One region of the Paenibacillus sp. FSL H3-0302 genome, then DNA from elsewhere that is predicted to be linked to it. Evidence: riboswitches for the same ligand, from Rfam matches in the RefSeq annotation. Region 1 holds a riboswitch; each other region holds the start of a gene.
The links. A riboswitch is a leader RNA that binds a small molecule or an ion and turns the genes downstream of it on or off. The one in region 1 is predicted to bind cyclic di-AMP.
Positions count from the first base shown of each region.

Region 1 (4,216 bases):
AAGGCTGTCTGGACGATGGCATCTACGAATAGTTTGCCTAAACCATGGCCGCATAGATCGGGGCGCATCCCAACTCCTAAACGGACGACTCCTTCCATCGGGAACAACTGTGCGAATCCGCACAAAACCTCTTGTTCATTTAATATGGAGATATATTGTTCCTCCCGGAGCTGCGGATCGCCAAACTCGATGCCAAGAGCCTGCATCTGCTCCCACGGCATCCAGCCATAAATATTATATGGGGGCGTATAGCTCCACTTACAAATAGCTTCTCCGTGAATTGCCTCCATAGGAACAACATGAAAAGTTACCGAGGGATTTATCATAAAGTCAACGATCTCCTTTCACGAGGACATTGCTATATTACTAATTATATACAAAATGGGGGAGGTTCGACTCAGAAACTTTATATGAGAGGAATGTTTTACAAATTATGAGAGGGGTAAATAAGTAATAAGACAAAAAAACAAGCTCTCCTCCAAGAGTTACCTTGGAAAAGAGCCTATGTACGTTACTTATTGAACATCATCATTGTCTTCCGATTCAGCAGCAACCGATTGGTAAGCGTCTGTGCTCATAATGCGCTTAGCACCAACGTAGCGTTTCACGTAGTAGCTATCACTCAGAGAGCTAATCGTAACACCGCGTGAGGTAGAAGCGTGTGCGAACTTACCTTCACCGACATAAATGCCGACATGGGAGACACCTTTGCCACTTGTATTGAAGAATACAAGATCTCCGGCTCTTATATCATCACGGGAGATTGCTGTGCCCATTTGATATTGGGAACCTGATTGGTGTGGAAGGTTAATGCCAATCTTATCAAACACATACATTGTAAATCCGGAGCAATCAAATCCGTTAGTGGATATACCGCCGGATACGTATTTAGTACCGATGGCCTTGTCAATCACTTTATCCATTTTGGAATCTGCGAAAGCGCTTCCTGCTCCGATGGTGAGGATGATGGAAAAGCTTAGTACTGCTGCTGCTAACTTCTTCTTCAAAAGTGTATACCCCTTCCAAATGCCTACGAGGTTAGCTTAAGGGTTCGGTTGAAGGTCCCCTATGACCCCTCTATATAATGGAGGTCAATTCACCCAAAGTTGGTTCCCCCGTTTTCCTAATAGTTAGGAAACTCGGCTCATACTGTTGATTAGGATTAGCTTGTAATCAATACATGACAAAACCTTTGTAAATAACAACTTAATGATTACAAAAATGTTACTAAAATCTCACTGCGCTAATTGTAACAAACAGAAAGCCGCTTGGCAATCGTTTTTAACATATTAATGCAGAAAAATTGGCATTTTTACGGTAGAAAGGCATATGTAAGCGTTAATAATGACCTAATTTTTAATATAATTGCAATTTTTATCAAATAAACGTGTTTCAATTGGGCTCTATTAGTGTAAAAATATATTATGGAAAAAAGAAAAACCCGAATTTGATTACGGGAATAATCAGATTCAGGTTCATATAGTTGTAATTATGAGGTTATAGTTGTGAGGAAGGTTTCAATCGAAGGCTACAGCTTGATAAGCTGAAGTACTCATTACTCTTTTAGCGCCAACATAACGATTGGCCCAGTAGGCCTGACTGAGTGAAGTGATGGTCACTCCACGCGAAGAGGACGATTGTGCGAATTTTCCGTTTCCAACATAAATGCCGACATGGGATACTCCATTGCCAAGTGTGTTAAAGAACACTAGATCACCAGAACGCAGATTGCTTTTGGATACAGCAGTTCCAACGCTATATTGAGCTTTTGATGTACGAGGTAAAGTAAGACCCACATTCTTGAATACATATTTTGTAAATCCAGAGCAATCAAATCCGGCAGTGCTTGTACCTCCGGTTTTATAGGCAACTCCAATAGTCTTTGAGATTACAGTGTCCATCTTAGAGTCGGCAAAGGCGCTTCCTCCACCAATAGATAATGCCATTACAAGTCCTAGCGCCGCAGCGACGCATTTTTTTCTTAAATTATGTCTTTTCAAAAGATGTACTCCTTCCAAGGCCTGCGAGGTTAGCTTAAGGGTTCGGTAGAAGATTCCCTATGATCCCTGTAAAGCGAGATCAATTCACCCAAAATATGGTTCCCCCACTTCCCGGTGCAAAGGAATTAGGCGTGTTAAGCACCAAGAGAATGACGTTTCGACAGTTACACTTACGATAAATACATTTAGTTATGTAGGAATCGTTTCAATTGATTACAAAATTGTTACTAATAGCACAGGACTTATTGTAACAGAGCTTTTATGATTTTGCAAATACTCTTAAGTTATCCGTAATGAGAAAAAGTCCCAGCTCCTGAATACAGGAATTGGGACCTTTTTATTATGTCAAATAAGGTTAATTTATTGTGGAAATGCTTTGCTACACCATAGATGATATTGTGCAGAGATTCCCCACATTTTTAAGAGCGTAGAAGGTAGTGGTGAGATTTGCCGTATTATAAGTGCCGGCAGGCCGGGACAGAACAGACCCGTCAGTCCGCACACTAGCAGTAAGAGCAAGCCTCCCGCACCAAGTACAATGGAAACACCTATAGCAGGAATCAGTGACCGCAAGCAGATGAACAGTGAGGAGAACATTCCTGTACCGCCGGTGTAACCAAACTGCATATATAGAAGAAACAGGCGCACGATAAAAATATATATAAGCCATGCCAATACGTATGGTACTAAATGAAGTAACAAAGTGTAGTTAAACAAAGAGGATAAGAACAGCCCGTACATTTTTGGAGCAAGCCAGTAAAGCGGCAGCAGGGTCAGCACCCATTCGATTAGGCTAAAGACTAAGACAGGTAGTCCATAGATCTTCATGCCGGGGAAAAAGAACAGCCCGCGCTCGCCCTTTCGCTCCTGGTGCAGCTCATGCAGCAATCCTGCCCTTATGAAAGGAGAAAGCAGAAGTCGCAAGACAACAAGTCCTAGAAGCATCCATAACCAAGTGCGTATCGTAGGGTCAGTATTCAAGCTGAACTGTCCCTCGATATAATACAACAGTCTGCCCATACCGCTGCCGCCGGCGTCTTTATCTGGATAGCGCAGTAGAATTGGAATAATAGCAGATCGGATGAAACCATACATAAAGTAGCCCCAGAGCAGTCGGTAGATGAAGAGCAGAATTAAAATATAAAATTGCTCCTTCATGCTTTGCCAGCCGCGGGTTATCGATGTTCTCACAATCATTCACCTCACCAGACAAGAGTTCCGAGCACGGTTTCAAGTAGTTTAGTTACACTTAACGTCCAGCGAGAGAGCGTCTTGGGCTCTATTTCCGCCAGCCTAAAGTTGTTTAAATGTTTGCTCTCCAATAAGATGGAATGCTCAGGGTCAATCTCAGCAGAGAGAAGAGGCTTATCGCTTAACAATTGAAACGTAGTCTCTGCTCCTTCACCGTTCCAGACCCGCTGCACCGAAGAGCTGTCGGCGAATGTGAATTTCACGGGAACATCAACGTAATGGCTCCCTTTATTTGAAATCTTCACTAATGATTCGTAGCTTTGAGCATCGCCGTTGTTATTTTTTTTAAAAGTAATCGTATCTACTGAGAAGTCAGGCGCACCATCACCATAAATGTAATCATCGAAATAGGCCTGCCATGATTTTTTGGTTACCTTCTCAACGACTTTCTGAAAATCTGACGTAGCGGGATGCTGGAAACGGAACTTACGAGCGTAGGAGGACATGATGTTGTTCATTGCTTTGGTACCTACCTGGCGTTCGATATCTTTAAGTACAAGCTTGCCGCGGATATAAACATTTCGGCTATAGGAATCCGCCCCTGCATATTTCCACGTTTCCAGATTTAACGGCTCAGGTATAGTTACCAGGCTGGCCTGTAAAGGCAAATTAGACTTGATACCGTATTCTTGTTCCATAAGTCTGTCTTCGGCATAGGAAGTAAAGCTTTCATCCAGCCAGGCCTCCTCGAATTCATTGCTGGCTACCATACCGTAGAAGTATTGATGGCCGATCTCATGAATGACGGTTCTTTCAAGTGAGGTATCTGGAGAAGAATCCGCGGCCCCAAAGGCTGTAATAAGGGTAGGATATTCCATTCCTCCCGCGCCGTTTCCCTCCTTAGGTGGGACGATAATAGACAGCGTAGAGTAGGGATAAGGGCCATACCATTTGCTGAAGTAGGTCAGGGCAGCCTTGGCAGCTTGAAGGTAACGCTCTTGTAAGTCTTTGTGCAGTGGGTCGAG
Region 1 is NZ_CP150284.1:112,875-117,090, forward strand. Features, by position in the region: gene MHH50_RS00535 (GNAT family N-acetyltransferase) at 1-326, opposite strand, end outside; gene MHH50_RS00540 (C40 family peptidase) at 516-968, opposite strand; cyclic di-AMP (ydaO/yuaA leader) riboswitch at 1,013-1,155, opposite strand; gene MHH50_RS00545 (C40 family peptidase) at 1,518-1,946, opposite strand; cyclic di-AMP (ydaO/yuaA leader) riboswitch at 2,004-2,142, opposite strand; gene MHH50_RS00550 (hypothetical protein) at 2,361-3,191, opposite strand; gene MHH50_RS00555 (M1 family metallopeptidase) at 3,203-4,216, opposite strand, start outside.

Region 2 (4,216 bases), 1.2 Mb from region 1:
AGCATTTCGGATCGCTTAAGAAAATTAAAGAAGCCTCCGTGGATGATTTCCGTACACTTTCTATTGGAGAAAAGCTGGCAAAACAAATTCTTGATGCGCTCAAGGATGAAGAGCCAACCTCATAGCAATGGTGACAAAAGAAAAAGGGTATCAAAGCAGCGACTAAAGCGGCTTTGATGCCCTTTTTTAATTTCATTACGTCTTCACATTAGTTTAAATCAAAGAAGAAGGCTCCACCGGCTTAGGCTTCTGTGGTGGATTAAATCGATAGACGATGTAAGCGACTATGAACGGCATAATAATCGCGAAGATACCCGCGCCTACATTTACGCTCTCCTTCATAAAGATCAGCGTAGCGCCCATCAGGATGCTGTCAAACACGACGTGGCTGAACATGACAGCAATAAACCCGTAACGAAGGAAAATATAGCTGAACAGCAGCCCGATTACAGTCAGCTCAATGGGACGGGAGCTGATGGGATAGATCGGATATAACGTATGGCCAAACGCCCAAACCAGCGTGGTGATCAAGCAAGCGATAAAAGTGTTCCGGAACACCTTTTTCAGCATAGGAATTCCGAAAAAGCGATAAATGGCTTCCTCAGATAAACCAGCGAGCCATGCGACGATAGGCAGAAGCCAAGCATATCTCATGTTATAAGGAGATTGGGTGGCGTCTGTAGTAGACCAATTGTGCAAGGTAAACGATAATATGATGAACATAACCGTCTGCACCCCTAGCAGAACGAAAGCCCAGATGTATCCAGCCCGGATACTGTCCAACACATATTGTCCATAGCCGGGCTCTTTGGCGCGGGGCCAAGGGTTCATGCCTTCCTCTTTTCGCCATAAGCCATTGCCGCCCACTAAAGAAAAGTAGAGCAAGGAGGACATCAGCAGGCTGTACAAAGCATAAATGATAAACATAATGACAGAGGTAATCTGTGCTTCTAGCCCTTCGCCCGTTGATTCAGGCAGCATATTATAGGTGCTGATCATCATGATTACAAAATAGGCTGAGCTTAGGAATACTCCACGTTTAAAGGAAGTATGCTCTCTTCTAAGAATACTGTAGACGAGTGCCAGAATTCCTAAAATCAGTGTGGGTATACCGTAACCGAATAATGTTAGCTTTTCCGCTAAAGAGGTCTGTCCTTGTACGTAGGAGGTATGCCAAGCCGGTGCAGTGAATCCGGCATTAAAGCTGGATACCTGCTCTCCACTGAAATCAAAATAATAGTGCAATAAGGATTCGCCGACCTGAACAGTACTATCCGTATACACTAGCCCATGGCTTCCTGTATTCGATTCAATTTGTAGCTTGGCAGGATTTACTTCCCATTCCTGAAGCCAAGGACGAGCAAGATTCTCCTTCTGCGCTAGAGTGAGGTCAGCTCCCTTGTCCTCTTTTGCACCAACGGAAGCGATGCCTGACCCCTCTTCGGAGGTAACTTTTGCAGCCTTTGAGAAAGCGACAATCTTACCGGTATACATATTGAGGTCAACGATGATTTGCGGCTCTTGCTCCGCTGAAGGAGTAAGCGTTGCCCGAAAGACATCAAAAGGATAGTTTTGATCCAATTTTTTCTTGGTGTAGTCCTCCACAAGCTTCTCGCGAGACATATAACCATAAAAGGAAGAGTCCGTCTGGTAAAGTACATTCCATTGATCGTTTGGTGCTTCGGTGTATTTGAGCTTTTGTTCTGCGAATAATATGGCTTGGTCACGGGCTTCTGCCTTGCTAATGACGGTGGTATCTTCACCTGTAGGGCTACTAAGCAGTGAAGGGGAAATCTGAAACATAATAAATAGAATAAGACCGATAATGCCCGAGATGATGAGCCTCTTGGAGAGGGCACGTTGCTGTAAGGGCTGGCCGACGGGATTCATGTAACGCCTCCTTGTTATGTACTGACAATGTTATGTTCCATTATAGTATTAGTGCCTGGTTGGTTACAAAAAACATTATATGTTCTTTTTATGGGTAATAGAGATAGTATAGAATAGTCATGTGAATTTATACCATGAATTTTATCGTGTTCATTTCTGCACGAATGATGAGAATCGGTGTAATTGCAGGGAAAACACGGAAAAGTGATGAGAAAAGGCACTCCTTTTGATGCAGTCTCTTTAAACCGCATTTTTTCATGTGAATGAGCATTAATTGTGTCTTTGTGAATTCACTAAATAACGTATATAATTTGTATGCAATTGTATAGTAGCCGAATTTCTGGTGAAAACGGGGGAACCATAAGAAGTGATGAAAAGTGGAGTGTACACGATAAATGGCACTTTCATCAGGGGTGAATTTCGTTCTGGGAACGAATAGGGCAGCCTGCACAGTCCGAATCCGACAGCTAACCTCGTAGGCTAATTTACTGCAGGAACCAAGTCAGCATTGGTTTTCCAGTGCTTTTTTTGTTGGAATTTTTGATAAGAAGGTGAGCAAAGTGGCTTCACAGTTTCGCAGGATTTCTGAATTTAAGTTTCTGAAGCTCTCGCCGCCGCAGATACTGGTGCTTGGTTTTGCATCGATCATTCTGATAGGGGCCTTGCTGCTTATGCTGCCCATCTCAAGCACAAGCGGGAATTCCGTGGAATTTATTGATGCATTATTTACTTCAACGTCGGCAACCTGTGTTACAGGGCTTGTTGTGCTGGATACCGGAACTTCGTTCACCATTTTTGGGAAAACCGTAATTATGATTCTGATCCAGATCGGCGGCTTAGGTTTTATGACCATGGCCACTCTATTTTCACTGGTGTTAAAGCGTAAAATATCTTTGCGGGACAGGCTAATCCTACAGGAAGCCATGAATCAAGGCTCTATGGAAGGAATTGTGCGACTGATCCGGAGAGTCCTCATATATTCTCTTGTCATAGAAGGCTGTGCCGCTGTGCTGCTGTCTATTCGCTGGGCTTTTGATATGCCGTTGGGAAAAGCGATTTATTATGGCATATTTCATGCGGTGTCTATGTTTAATAATGCGGGGTTCGATATTTTTGGGGATTTTCGCAGTTTAACTGATTATGTATATGATCCGCTTGTGAATATTATTGTGATGTTTCTGATTGTCTCCGGCGGGATTGGTTTTATTGTAATGTCAGATCTGGTGGAGTTTCGGGTAACCCGCAGGCTGTCTCTACATAGTAAAGTTGTCTTGTCCACCAGCACAGGGCTGATTCTGATCGGAGCTTTGGTTATTTTTATATTTGAGTTTACTAACACTCGTACCCTGGGTTCACTGAATTTCGGCGGTAAAATATTATCGGCCTTCTTTCAATCCGTGTCTCCCCGTACGGCTGGCGCGAACACAGTAGATATTGCTGGACTTCGGCAGGCTACACAATTTTTTATAGTGATTCTTATGTTTATTGGTGCTTCTCCGGGCTCAACGGGCGGGGGGATTAAGACAACAACCTTTACGATGATGATTGGTGCTGTAATTGCTATGCTGCGTGGACGGGAAGATGTTGTGTTGTTCCGTTATCGGCTGGCTCAAGAGCGCATCTACAAGGCATTAACGATCACGCTGCTGGCTTTGTTGTTAATCGCCTCTGTGTCGATGATACTCTCTACAACTGAAGACAGTAATTTCTTGGCAATCTTGTTTGAGACGACCTCCGCCTTTGCTACGGTAGGACTGACTATGGGGCTAACTCCGGAACTGTCAGCGATCGGTAAGATTCTACTCTGTCTGACGATGTTTGCAGGTCGGCTAGGTCCACTAACCTTAGCGTATGCACTCGGTCCCAAACAGGGTAAACCACTGTATAAGTATCCGGAAGGTAAAATAATTATTGGATAGGAGTTAATTAGAAATGAAAGCACAGCAATTTGTAGTAATCGGCTTAGGTCGCTTCGGTTCAAGCCTGGCGCTTGAGCTGATGGAAATGGGCTACGAGGTGCTCGGCATTGACCACCATGAAGAACGCGTGGAGGAAATGAGCGATCAGCTGACGCATACGGTAGTAGCAGATGCTACAGATGAGGGAATTATGCGCTCGCTTGGTGTACGGAACTTTGATTGTGGGATTGTTGCGATTGGTGACAATATGGAGAGAAGCATTCTGGCGGCCATTTTGTTGAAGGAGATTGGAGTCAAGCAAGTGGTGGCTAAGGCAATCTCTATCCTTCATGGCCGCGCACTGTCGCGGCTGGGGGTTGATCGGGTTATTTTTCCGGAGCGGGATATGGGGATTCGTGTGGCACATC
Region 2 is NZ_CP150284.1:5,803,667-5,807,882, reverse strand. Features, by position in the region: gene uvrC (excinuclease ABC subunit UvrC) at 1-125, shown strand, start outside; gene MHH50_RS25800 (CPBP family intramembrane glutamic endopeptidase) at 214-1,890, opposite strand; cyclic di-AMP (ydaO/yuaA leader) riboswitch at 2,211-2,386, shown strand; gene MHH50_RS25795 (TrkH family potassium uptake protein) at 2,451-3,809, shown strand; gene MHH50_RS25790 (TrkA family potassium uptake protein) at 3,823-4,216, shown strand, end outside.
Region 2: it holds a riboswitch for cyclic di-AMP, as region 1 does, so the genes downstream of both, MHH50_RS25795 (TrkH family potassium uptake protein) here and MHH50_RS00545 (C40 family peptidase) in region 1, are expected to answer to the same signal.

Region 3 (4,216 bases), 3.3 Mb from region 1:
ATTACATAAGTGGGTGCAATCTTATTCAACTGATCGTAAATCCCGTTCTGAACAGAAGACTCCGATGGGATGATAATAAGATCCGGAGCAAAGCTGGTTACAGCCTCTAACGGAAGGTCGTAACTAATTGTAGGAACATCCTTCAATTCAGTGGCCAGATAATCCTGAACGCCATTTGTAACTGACCATTGAGCTACTGGAGTTACACCCAGAGTTACCAAAGAGTCTTCCAAATATGAACCCAGAACGCGCTGTGGATTAGCCGGAATCGTTACTTTATGACCCATTGCATCTGTTAACGTCTTAGGTGCAGCAGGTGCCTCTGTAGATTCTGCTGTAGGCGCTGTTGTAGGCGCTGTTCCTGCATTTGATGAGCTTTCAGCATTATTATTACCACAAGCGGAAAGTATTAGCGTCATCACTATTAGTCCGCTCATCGTCACTTTCATGCTTCCTGATCTTTTTCTGTTAAGCCAAAACATTAAAAACCCTCCTATATGTAACTGCTTTGATATTCAAAGGTGACCTTTACCTCTGCTTCACTTTTAAATGATATTGATTCTCATTCTCTGTGTCAACATATAAATTTCAAATTCTGTGGATTTGCAACAATTTCCTTCATATAAAATACAAAAGAGGTTATATTCCGAACGTTCCGGATATAACCTCATCTTTAATCTTCTACTTATTTATTTAAATGATACGGGACAGTCGCTACTACAACGTCCTTTTGATTCATTAGATACGAGCGGATTAAAAAGCTGGTCTGATTATGAAGCACGGCTTGCCACCAATGTTTGGTAATAAACTGTGGAATCAGAATCGTGATGTGATCCGTCGCAGCGGTCTTCCACTCTACCGTATCGATAAACTTCACTAACGGACGAATGATACTACGATATCTGGAACGAAGTACAATCAGGCGTACACCTGGATTCCATTCCTCCCACCGTTGCTCCATCTTATGAATGTCTTCTTCATCAAAGCCTACATACACAGCAACAACATTATCTGTTAGAGACTTCGCATAGCTGATGGAATGTAATACAGCACGTGTAACCCCTGCTACAGGAACAACTACAGTACTTCCTTTAATTACAGGTTTATCCGTAGCCGGACATATACGCAGTTGATCCGCAGTGTTCAAATAGTGCTTATGAATACGGTGGAACACGAACATTACAGCAGGTAAGAAAATGAATGCCATCCATACGCTCGAGAATTTAGTAATGATAAATATAAGCGTAATCGTCAATGTAGTCAGCATACCGATGGTATTTACTACAAATCTTTTCACCCATCCAGCGGGTCTTGTTTTGATCCAATGCACCATCATCCCCAGTTGGGATAAGGTAAAAGGAATGAACACGCCTACCGCATATAGTGGAATCAAACCTTCCGTATTCCCATGGAATGCAGTCACAAGTATGATAGACATAACTCCTAGAAAAATAATGCCGTTTGAGAAGCCAAGGCGGTCACCACGGACCATAAATGCATGTGGCAGATATTTATCTTTTGCAAACATAAAGGCAAGCAGCGGAAACGCTGAATATGCTGTATTAGCTGCCAAGAACAAAATCACTGCTGTAATCCCTTGAATGAAAAAGTACAATCCGCCACGGCCAAAGGTCGATTCAGCGATCTGAGAGACAACCGTAGCCTTTTCATCTGGCACAATCCCATACCAATACGCCAGCACAGTGATTCCGGTAAACATAAAGCCAAGGATAAGTCCCATGATCATTAGCGTCTTGGCTGCATTCTTCTCAGCGGGTGCTTTAAAGTTTGGGATCGCATTAGATACGGCCTCAACCCCCGTTAGGGCTGAACAACCAGAGCTAAACGCTTTTAATAGTAGAAACAAACTTACATTAGATACGGCGCTGCCTATTTCAGGAACATTCGCATGCGCGCCACCCATTGCATATTTAACGATACCGGAGATAATCAGAACAACAATCGAAACCACAAACAAATACACTGGAATTGCGATAAATGAAGCCGATTCAGTCACTCCGCGAAGATTAATGATTGTTAATAAAACGATAACAGATACAGCGATGAGAACAGTATGATTATGAAGACTTGGAAAAGCCGATGTGATCGCATCCGTCCCTGCCGAGGCACTAACCGCTACGGTAAGAATGTAATCCACCAATAATGAACCCCCAGCGAGCAGCCCTGTCGGAATACCAAGATTACTCTTGGCTACGATATAAGCTCCGCCTCCTTGCGGATAAGCAAAAATCGTCTGCCGATAGGATAAAATCAGGATGGCCAGCAGGCCCAATACGGCTAATGCAATTGGCAGGGAATACCAGATGGCAGTAAACCCGGCAGCCACTAGTACAATCAGAATTTGTTCCGTTCCGTAGGCTACAGACGAGAGCGCATCAGAAGACAGAACAGCCAGTGCTTTAACCTTGGATAACTTTTCATGATCGAGTTCATTCGACTTCATCGGACGTCCGATCAATAGTCGTTTTACCTTGCTTACCATGGTGGATACAGTTCCTTTCTTTGGGAGCTGAAACGGAATTTCCGTGCGCTGTTTTCATCGGTGGATTTCATAAATGCAGACACAAAAATAAGCATACGGAAATGATCCGCATGCTTATGCATGGTCATTTTCCCACCTTGCTTACGAGGTTAGCTGGCGGATTCGGGCTGTGGTTATAGCCCTACGGTAGAGGTCTGTTCGACCCGGTTCCGATTCACCCCATTGGCATGAATGCCAAGTTTGGTTCCCCCGTTTTTCCTAAGAAAATTCAGCGCATATTCAACTTCTCACAAGGTCTAATATTAGTCTACAAAGTGCCTACAGTAAAGCGTTGAAAAAAATGAAAAAAGAATGAAAAAACATCCAATAAGCTCAAATATAGCGTCTTATTGGATGCTCTCTTTCATTATCTTCAATTATCCCTCTAGCCCGTGATTTTAATACCTTTTCAGCTTTTTTGTACCTTCCAAAGTAAAAACTAAAATCCTAAGCTCTCCTCAGCATCTACTTCAATCACTTCTTCTTCCCTACGTCCATACCAAAGAAGGAGACTTATTAGAGCAAACGCTATTAAAGCTAACAAAGGAATCGTTATAAATCCGAAGTAGTTCAAGTAATCTTTATTACAAGGAACACCAACTGTACAAGGTAGAACTTTACTTAACGCTGGAATCTTCTGTTCCGCATAATGATAGATTGAGATACTGCCACCAATCAAACTTAATGGAAGCACATAAGGAATGATGCGCTTATCTCCACGGAAAGTGGCAATTCCCAATAAAAATAACTGCGGATACATAAAAATCCGCTGAAACCAGCAAAGCTTACAAGGTTCATACTTCAAGACTTCACTTAAATACAAGCTACCAGCTACAGCAACCAAAGAGACGAACCAGGCCAGATAGAGGCAGTTACGCTTGCAAAAAGATAGGAATTTTGTCACTTTGCCTCCACTGCTTTTGCGGCGGTGTTAATTTCAGATGTAATCGCTTCAATATCGAAAGGTTCAGCCGTTTTCACTCCATTAATGTAGAGCGAAGGCGTAGTTGTCACGCCTGCGTCAGTTGCCAACTGAATGTCTTTCTTCAGCTCATCTGCATAAGTTTTCTCTTGGATGTCTTTACGCAACAGATCATAATCGATCGCTAATTTCTCTTTTTCAGCAAGGCTTACCAAGAAATCCTCAGTGGCCCATTCCACGCTCTCATCCCCTTGCTGCGCATACACAGCATCATAGAACTTCCAGAATTCATCCTTATTCTGATGGTATACAGACAATGCAGCTAGTGAAGCTGTCTCAGAGTCAGGACCAACAAAAGCCATATTTACAAAGTAAAGAGCTGCTTTTCCCTCGTTGACAAAATCTTGAACAATTTTCGGTTTCATGGAGCCAGCAAATTGGGAACAAGCTGGACATTTGAAATCACCAAATTCAACAAGCTTAACAGGTGCATCCTCATTACCAATCCTAGGTAGCTCACTGTAATTGAATTCTACCGGTTCTCCTGTAGAGACATTCTTTGCTGCATCTTTCGAAGCTAACATAAACAATCCAACAAAAATGATAACTACTACAGCTATTGAACTAATAACTAAAATTCTCGTTTTCTGCTTCTGTTGCTCCTGTTCTACCCGTCGTTTCTCTTGTTTGCTCAACTGGGGAACATTTGGACTTTTTTTAGGTTTACTCAAGGAGAATTCCTTTCTGTCCTC
Region 3 is NZ_CP150284.1:3,743,797-3,748,012, forward strand. Features, by position in the region: gene MHH50_RS16545 (iron-hydroxamate ABC transporter substrate-binding protein) at 1-482, opposite strand, end outside; gene MHH50_RS16550 (APC family permease) at 686-2,503, opposite strand; cyclic di-AMP (ydaO/yuaA leader) riboswitch at 2,628-2,787, opposite strand; gene MHH50_RS16555 (disulfide oxidoreductase) at 2,982-3,446, opposite strand; gene MHH50_RS16560 (DsbA family protein) at 3,443-4,159, opposite strand.
Region 3: it holds a riboswitch for cyclic di-AMP, as region 1 does, so the genes downstream of both, MHH50_RS16550 (APC family permease) here and MHH50_RS00545 (C40 family peptidase) in region 1, are expected to answer to the same signal.

Region 4 (4,216 bases), 2.4 Mb from region 1:
TCTATGGGGAGAATGGCTTCAAGGCAACTCCAGCTATTCAGAAAATCCTTGATGAAGGTAAAGGGTTCCAGGAAGTATCCATGGAAGTCCTGAAAGAATATGCCGGAGACCGGATATTCCTCTTGACTCCAGTGGCAGAAGAAGCAAAACAATCCACAGAGAATCTATTAAAGAGCCCTATCTGGAAGAGCCTTCCTGCCGTCAAGAACGGATATGTCTATACACAAGACATCATGAAGACTTCAAGTGATGCGACAACAAGAGAATGGCTGCTTGGGGAAATTCCACAGCTATTGAATATGAAATAACCTTCTGTGATGAAGAGTTTAACTCAAGGCTGATAAAAAACTGCAAGAAGCATGTCAACAGCTGTTGATATGCTTCTTTTTTTTATATACAATGAATTCATTGATAATCATTCTCACCAAATGAACGGAGGCTGAACCCATGCTGCATACATCATCGTCCTGCCCCCCACTCCACTCTCTGCTATTTCAGCTAAACGAGGCCGAACTGATGATTCAAGCTGCCGATTCAAGCTCTATAACGCGTACAACCCAGGACTATACCCTTCTCATATTTACTGGAGGGAACGGACAATTGAACCTCGATGATCAAAGCGTGATACTAAGTACGGATAAATGTTATCTACTATCTCCTGGAATCTCCTATAGTACGGACAACCAGGAGCTGACGTTGTATTATTACCTCATCACCTTTACAGCAATTTATACAACCGAGCATCCTAAACGATATTCTGGAGAGCTGCTTTCCGGCAGACGGGAGTTAATTGTGCACCCGTTCACCAAGGTAATCCGACTAGTCGAAGACCTGCTCATGAACAGGAATAACACCGATGATGTACAACAATTCAAGCGACAATTAAAATTCCAAGAATTGCTGCTGCTACTTTTTGAGCATAATTACCCTTCCAAACACCTGCCAAGTCCTACGGAATCCGTAGAAAAGACCATAACATTCATTCAGGAGCATTATACAGAGAGTATCACCGTGAAGCAGTTAGCTGAACTGGCGGGAATATCAATCTGGCAATATACACCGATCTTTCAGCAGCTTACGGGTAAAAAGCCGCTTGAATACCTGACGGATCTGCGCATTAATCATTCCAAACGATTCCTGCAGGAATCGACTGAACCACTGCGGGAAATCGCCAGACTGGTCGGCTTCTCGGACGAATACTATTTCAGCCGCCGCTTTCGGCAAAAAACCGGAGTTACACCCGGACAATATGCACATCAGAAAGGTCGTAAGCTTACCGTCAAGGATTGGACGGGTCATGAGGTGGAGATTCCAGAGCGAGCGAAACGTATTGTCTATCATGGCGAAACACTTGGCGACCTTCTCGCGTTAGGCGTAAAGCCTATCGGTGGAGATGAAGCGTTCGCCCGGAACAGCGTCTATAAACATCGGCTTAAGAAGCTCGCCAACGTCGGGTTTCCACTGGACCCGCAGTTGACCGCTTCCCTAAACCCAGATTTGATCATTTTGGCAAATAGTGATGAAAGAGCCTACAGAGCAGTTTCTGGTATCGCTCCGACACTCACCTTTGATTCATTTGCATCTCTCGACAAACGAATGCGGACACTAGGCAGTTGGCTAGGTAAACAGCGCGAAGCCGAAGCATGGCTGGAGTCATTCACAATCAAAAACGCTGCCATGTGGCAGCAGCTTTACACGACAACCCTCCAAGTTGGAGAAACCGCCTCTGCTTTGGTCTATGATCATGGAGATCATCTGTATGCTATGGGAATGTCCGGATTCTCCACTGCGCTTTATGCCCCATGTGGATTACAACCGACTGAAGAGATCCAGGCCATATTGGACGAAGAGTTAGGGTTCGCCGAAGTTGATCCAACACGACTGCCTGCCTACGCCGGAGATCATATCTTCATGTTCATTCCGGAACGCAAAGACTCGCGAGCTGCGATGGAACGATTACTAGACAGTTCACTTTGGAACAATCTCCCGGCAGTACGTCAGGGACATGTTTATCTGCTCGACGGAAGCAAATGGAACTCTAGTGATGCGTTAACCCGGGAGAAGCTGCTAACGCTGTTGCCTAAACTACTCGGCGGAAGTAGCGCTAGCAATTGAAAGTGAATCTAGGATTCTCTTTTGACTTTTCAAAACTTGATAGGGTATACTTTATCTACGCTTAATTTCCAACTTTTACAGTTGAAAAGCGGGGGAACCAGTTAATTGGGGCGAATCATTGAGCATTAGAATGTAGGGTACCATCTTACCCGAGTCCGTCAGCTAACCTCGTCAGCAGTGGATGGGTCTGCTTTTCATGTTATTTACATAACCAGAGACCCTTGCTAAGGGTCTCTTTTTGTGCTTTTTTGGACCCTGCTGGCAGTAGATTGGCCTTTGACACTAAGGCTCCCTCATTTCTCACACTACGAGACAAAGGAGAGATGTACGTGCAAAAGGTAAAGTACTTCACGGATATTAACAAAATAGCTATGTTGTCTGAGCTGGAAAAAGAGAATCTGAAAGAAATTACGGACAAATTTGTTTTTCGTGTAAATGACTACTATCTGTCTTTGATTAACTGGGATGATCCAAATGATCCCATCCGTAAGCTGGTTATTCCTAACGAAGGTGAACTGCTGGAGTATGGGCGCTGGGACGCCTCCGATGAGGACACGAATTATGTGGTACCTGGTTGTCAGCACAAGTATAGAACAACTGCACTACTGATTGTATCCGAGGTCTGCGGGGCTTATTGCCGCTACTGTTTCCGTAAGCGTCTGTTCCGAAATGACGTGAAAGAGGCGATGGCTGATGTCTCTCCAGGCTTGGAGTATATCGCAAATAATCCGGAGATTAACAACGTACTTCTTACGGGCGGGGACAGTTTAATTCTCTCCACACCGAAGCTAAGATCCATTATTGAAAATCTAAGAAGCATTGAGCATGTTAAGATCATTAGACTGGGTTCCAAAATTCCCGTATTTAATCCGATGCGGATCTCTGAAGACGAAGAACTGCTGGAGCTGATTCGTACTTACTCTACCGAAGACAAACGAATCTATGTTATGGCGCACATCAATCATCCTCGTGAAATCACACCTGAAGCCAAAAAAGCATTTAAAGCTCTCCACAACGCAGGGGCAATTGTCGTAAATCAGACCCCCATCCTCAAAGGCATCAACGATGATCCCGTTATTTTAGGGGAACTACTGGACCGGCTTTCATGGGCTGGCGTTACACCCTACTACTTCTTTGTGAACCGGCCCGTAGCCGGAAACCGGGATTTCGTATTACCGCTCGAGCAAGTCTATCAAATTGTAGAAGAAGCCAAAGCCAGAACCTCAGGACTTGGCAAAAGAGTACGCTTATCCATGAGCCACACCTCAGGAAAAATAGAAATTCTCGCCATTGATAACGGAAAAGCCTATCTCAAATACCATCAATCCAGAGATCAGGAATACGGAAAATTTATGATTCTAGATTGTCCAAAGGACGCCGAATGGTTCGATGACCTGCCTGGGAATGAGCAATATTGGACCCCACCTGTGAAAAAAAACGATGCTATTATTTCTGTTAATGATTTATCAGGCGAGCCTGCGGATTTAATCTGTAAATAGATTTAATCGACTCTGTCATAGGATATTTCTTCATCACCAACAACAAAACTCCTCCCTCCCAAAATTAGCCCGAAAAAATCTATGATATAATCACGCTGTAACACGAAATGGACTAATGGGTGGGAATGCACACATGAAATTGGAACGATTGATTTCTATGATCTACAAGCTATTGAACCACGAAGTTTTATCTGCCTCCAAGCTGGCTGAAGAGTTTCAGGTTTCCCAGCGAACAATCTATAGAGATATCGATGTGATTTGTGCCGCTGGCATCCCGGTCGTATCGTATCAGGGTACTAAAGGTGGATATGGCATCATGGACGGATATAAAATGGATAAAAGCCTGCTCCGTTCGTATGATATCACTTCTCTGATTACTGTACTGAACAGTCTTTCTTCCGTGTTTGAAGATGAACATACGCAAGGAACCATTGAACGGCTGCAAACGATTGGAACGGAGCCACAGACCTCTAGTCTCGCGGTGGATCTTGAAACCCGGCGTACGGATCCTGACGCACTTCCTCTTTTACGTGCGGCTATAGCGGAACGAAATGTTGTCCGTTTTGATTACATCAGTGTAAAAAATGAACATACAACCCGTG
Region 4 is NZ_CP150284.1:2,551,613-2,555,828, reverse strand. Features, by position in the region: gene MHH50_RS11130 (ABC transporter substrate-binding protein) at 1-308, shown strand, start outside; gene MHH50_RS11125 (AraC family transcriptional regulator) at 448-2,115, shown strand; cyclic di-AMP (ydaO/yuaA leader) riboswitch at 2,164-2,305, shown strand; gene MHH50_RS11120 (KamA family radical SAM protein) at 2,445-3,614, shown strand; gene MHH50_RS11115 (YafY family protein) at 3,748-4,216, shown strand, end outside.
Region 4: it holds a riboswitch for cyclic di-AMP, as region 1 does, so the genes downstream of both, MHH50_RS11120 (KamA family radical SAM protein) here and MHH50_RS00545 (C40 family peptidase) in region 1, are expected to answer to the same signal.